DNA from 2 places in the Pusillimonas sp. genome. Region 1 is predicted to be linked to the other one. Evidence: predicted binding sites of a transcription regulator. Region 1 holds the regulator's gene; the other holds the start of a gene.
What was found. The regulator LexA, encoded in region 1, represses DNA repair genes until DNA is damaged. The targets are predictions, from matches to a motif close to ACTGTATNNNNATACAGT.
Positions count from the first base shown of each region.

Region 2: a site for LexA is predicted at 1,417-1,434, ahead of imuA (translesion DNA synthesis-associated protein ImuA). Genes of this name have one in related genera too.

Region 1 is NZ_JBIQLE010000019.1:53,254-55,652, forward strand. It holds gene lon (endopeptidase La) at 1-777, shown strand, start outside; gene lexA (transcriptional repressor LexA) at 1,041-1,694, opposite strand; gene ACIY1O_RS11740 (amino acid aminotransferase) at 1,819-2,399, opposite strand, start outside.
Region 2 is NZ_JBIQLE010000002.1:87,286-89,684, forward strand. It holds gene ACIY1O_RS01635 (Y-family DNA polymerase) at 1-745, opposite strand, end outside; gene imuA (translesion DNA synthesis-associated protein ImuA) at 675-1,403, opposite strand; gene ypfH (esterase) at 1,542-2,291, shown strand; gene ACIY1O_RS01650 (NRDE family protein) at 2,272-2,399, opposite strand, start outside.

The DNA.
Region 1 (2,399 bases):
CCCCAGACCGGAGGCCGGTCGCGTCGCCGCGCGCCCCAGGCAGATATCGTCAAGGTCATGGTCACGTCCGATAACCTGGCCGATTTCCTTGGCGTGCGTCGTTTCAACTACGGCATGGCCGAAAAAGAGAACAAGGTCGGCCAAGCAACCGGCCTGGCCTGGACGGAGGTTGGCGGCGACCTGCTTACCATCGAAGTGGCGGACATGCCTGGCAAGGGCCTGGTGCAGCGCACCGGCTCGTTGGGCGACGTCATGAAAGAGTCTGTCGAGGCGGCCCGCACGGTTGTGCGCTCGCGTGCCCAAAAGTGGGGTATTCCCAATACGGCCTTTGAAAAACGCGACCTGCACGTTCACTTCCCCGAGGGCGCTACCCCGAAAGACGGCCCCTCGGCGGGTATTGCCATTACAACGGCCACGGTGTCGGCGCTTACAGGCATCCCTGTGCGAGCCGATGTGGCCATGACGGGCGAGATAACCTTGCGCGGAGAGGTCCTGGCCATTGGCGGCCTCAAAGAGAAACTGTTGGCGGCCCATCGGGGCGGCATCAAGGTGGTGCTGATTCCCGAAGAAAACGTCAAAGACCTGGCCGACATTCCCGACAACGTCAAGAACCATCTGGAAATTGTTCCCGTCAGGTGGATCGACCGGGTGCTAGAGGTTGCTTTGCAAGACATGCCGACTCCGTTGTCTGACGAAGAGGTGGCGCGTCTTGCGGCCGAAGCCGTGGCCAGTACCAAGACGGCTGGCGAGGCCACTGGCGGGGCCTTCAAGCACTAGGCAGTATTGCTGCCCGGGTCATGGTGGCTCGGGCGGTATTGCTTTTGTTTGCTTTACAGGAACGCATGGCCCGCAAGGCGGTATGTTTTTACCGCCAGTTAAGCAAAGCGATAGCTGAAAATACGAAGACCGTTAAAAAAGCCCCAGTTTCCTTATATGAACTGCACCCCGAAAGTTGGACGCTGTCTTAACTTTTGGGGTGTTTTCAATGAAGGCGACTGGGGCTTTTTTTAATCTTGTTTATTGAGAAGGCGTTGAAGCGGCTACTGAAGCGGTGTATTGCGAATGAGGCCCACCGCTATGCCTTCGAGCGAGAAATCGTCTTGGGCGGTAACGATGATGGGCTGGAAATCGGGGTTTTCGGGAAGCAGGTGATACGAGCCGCCCGAGCGCTGCAAACGCTTGACGGTGACTTCGTCGCCCAGGCGGGCAACGACGATTTGGCCATTGCGGGCTTCGGATGCTTTTTTTACGGCAAGCAGATCGCCGTCGAGGATGCCGGCGTCGCGCATGCTGAGGCCGTGTACACGAAGAAGGTAATCGGGCGTTTGGGTAAAAAGCGAGGGCTCGACGCCGATTTCGCGTTCGACGTGCTCGGCGGCCAGGATGGGACTGCCGGCAGCCACGCGACCCACGATGGGCAAGAGCATTTGGGCCACGGCCGCCAGGGATGCGGACGGTTCGGGAGCGGTGACCGGTGACGGCGTTAACAGCCGTATGCCGCGTGAGGCACCGGCGGTGAGCTCGATGGCGCCTTTACGCGCAAGGGCGCGTAAATGGTCTTCGGCGGCGTTGGCCGAACGAAAGCCCAGGGCGCGCGCGATTTCGGCTCGCGTGGGCGGAAAGCCGGTGCGAGCGATGTCGTGGGCGATGAGATCGAGTATTTGTTGTTGGCGTTCGGTAAGCTTGATGGCCATGGCGCAATATAGCCTGTGTTTTTGTACAGTTCAGGCATTCTGCGTCAGTTCCATGAAAAAAGCAAGCGGGCGGGGCAAAAGCCGCCCGGCCCGCTTGTCTTGCCATTGCAGCAAATATCAAAGATCAAAGCACTTTCGCGATGGCGTCGGCCACGTAGTCAATATTGCCGCTGTTGAGTGCGGCCACACAGATGCGGCCGCTGGTTACCGCATAAACGCCGTGTTCAACGCGCAGACGCTCGACTTGTTCGGGGGTCAATCCCGAATACGAGAACATGCCGCGCTGATCCAGGACGAAATCGAAATTTTGAGCCACGTTGCGGGCTTTCAGTTTTTCGACAAGCTGCGTGCGAACCGTGCGTATGCGTTCGCGCATCTCGGCAAGCTCTTCGGACCATAGGCCATGCAGCTCGGGAGTATTGAGCACTGCCGCCACCACCGAGCCGCCGTGAGTGGGGGGGTTGGAGTAGTTGGTGCGGATCACGCGTTTCAACTGGCTGAGAACGCGGGTGCTTTCATCTTGCGACGACGTGATGAAGGTAAGGGCACCGACTCGCTCGCCATAAAGCGAAAACGATTTGGAAAACGACGAGCTGACCAGCATGGTGACGCCGAGCGAGGCAAATAGGCGCACCACCGATGCGTCTTCTTCGAGCCCGTCGCCGAAGCCTTGGTAGGCAATGTCCAGGAACGGCACCAAGTTGT
Region 2 (2,399 bases), on a different contig from region 1:
CATGCTCCAGACGCTGCTCGGTATCGTAGCGGCGTTGAAAGGTTTCGGGCGGCGATGCCCAGTTATAGAGCGGCGTGTCCAGCCCGTAGGCCGCATCGATGGCTTGCATGGCCTCGGGCCCGGTACGTTGCTGTAGGCCTTTGCGAGGCAAACGGCGCAACTGCCCCAGGGTGAAGCATCCCAGGCCGTTCATCCAGTCGAGCCAGGGCGACAATGCGGGCAAGCAGCCTGGGGACAAGGCATCGAGCCGCCGCGCCAAAGTGGTTAATTTAAGGACGCGTCGTTGCGGGCTTTGAGCTTGCAGAGCCAGCGCCCAAGCCCCTTGGGCGCTGGGCGCCATGGCCAGCCGGGTATTGAGCCCGAGGCCCTGCAGGGCGCGCCGAGCCTTGTGCCATAAAGCGCGGGGGCCGCCAAATAGATCGAGGCTGGCGCTGACATCCATGGCCAGCGAGTGCGGATCAAGAACGGTGATGTCGGGGGTGTACTGCAACAGGCAAAGCAGGGCCTGGCGCAACCCTTCAGCCTCGGCCTGGAGATCGCGCCGACGCAGTACAGCCTGTGGCGCGCGAGCCTGTGCAGTGCCGCGGCGCATGCCGGGCAAAACGCCTGCTTCGCGGGCGGCCGGCGTCAGGGCGCAGACCTGATCGTGATCCAGAACGGCCGCAGCGAGCTTTTTAGTGTTCCATTGAGGAAAAGCGGCGTCGAGGCTGTGAAAGGGCAGATAAAGACTGATCCAAAGAGACATGGTTGACACCAGCGCCGGAATGGGCGCGTTCGGGATGCAGGACGATGGGGATGGCGTGCTCGCAAACGGGCCCGCATCGTTTGACGACGGCGACGTGCAAGCCATGAAAGGCGGGGCTTAGGCCAAGCCTTAACGGAGCAGCGCAAGGCTGGCGGCTTTCGGCCGATGAACGCAGCATGATGAGCAGGGTGTCGCTTTGCCGGGCGGCCACGTGCAAGCGCCGCAGATCTTGAGGCTGGGCGCCGGACGCCCAGCAAAGCAGGGCGGCGCAGGCATTGTGGCGAAGGGCCTGCTCGCAGGCCCAAAGCGTATCGTGGAGGGAATTGCTTTGGACCCAGAAGACATTGTGGTGGCGCAAGCCCCAATTGGCCCAGCACTGGGCATGCACCGCATAGGGCGGCCGGATGAACATAATGCTTCGCTCGCCGCCTAATTGGGCCAGGGCCGGACGCAGCAAGGCGATTTCACCGATGCCCGGACGCTCGAGGGTGAGTTCGACCAAAGACCCTATGGGCCAGCCTTGGCCCGGCAGCTCGGTATCAAGCTGGGCAAAACCAGTGGAAAGCGCGGGGCGCTGCGCCCTGGCAAGCTGGGAGCCTTTCCAGAGACCGGGATGAATGCGCTCGGGGTGGCGAAGCAGTGAAGAAGATGGCTTCATAGGTGGCTTCAATACTGTATTTATATACAGTATATCTTACCGGGTGAAGGCTTTTCCGACCTGATCCTGGGTTTGTCACAAAAGATTTAACTGCTAACCTACACCTATGTTCCAAGCATACGGCGTATAACGATTTTCATGACTACATCTTCAGGCTCCAAAGAGCCGCCTCCGATGCCCCTGATCTACGTGCCCGCACAAGGCGCTCCCAAACAGCTTTTCGTTCTCCTTCACGATGATGCTTCCTCACCGGGGCAGTTAAGCCATCTGGCTCAATCCATCAAACAGGCGTTTCCTCAAAGCATGGTCGTATTGCCCTATGCACCATTGCAAACGACCGAAGATGTTCGCCACTGGTTCGACCAAAACGGCCTGACTGAAGAAAATTATGTGGAGCGGGTTCGGGCGGCTTTGCCGGGGCTGGTCTCACTTATACAGCGCCTTCAAAGGCAATACCAATTCGAAGGAGAGCACACCGCCCTGGCAGGCTTTGGCCAAGGCGCCACCATTGCGCTCGAGGCTGTCCATGCACAGCTCGACCTGGCCGGGCGGGTACTGGCATTTTCGGGCAGCTACGCAAAACTGCCCGACATGGCTCCGCCGGCCACCACACTGCATTTTCTGCACGGCGAAGAAGACCCCATCGTGCCTGTCGATTTCATGCATGAAACCCACAAACATATGGCCGAAATTCAAGGCGACGCCACCCTGGACATTGCTTCGCGAATAGGCCACGAACTGCACGACGCCCTGGTCAGGCAGGCCATCTACAGATTGCAAACCTGTGTTCCGCTACGAAGCTGGAAAAGCGCCCTGGGTGAGTTGCGTAACGAGCCTGAAGGGATCGATCTTCAAGACCTTGATCCGCCTAACCCGACACTGCATTGAACGGCCAGTCGTGGCGTTCGGCGGCCGTGCCTTGGCGATCGTAGGTAATTTCGCTGAAAAAACCGCGGCCTGCCGCGTCGATGGCCACCACAGTGGAGCAGCGCGTGC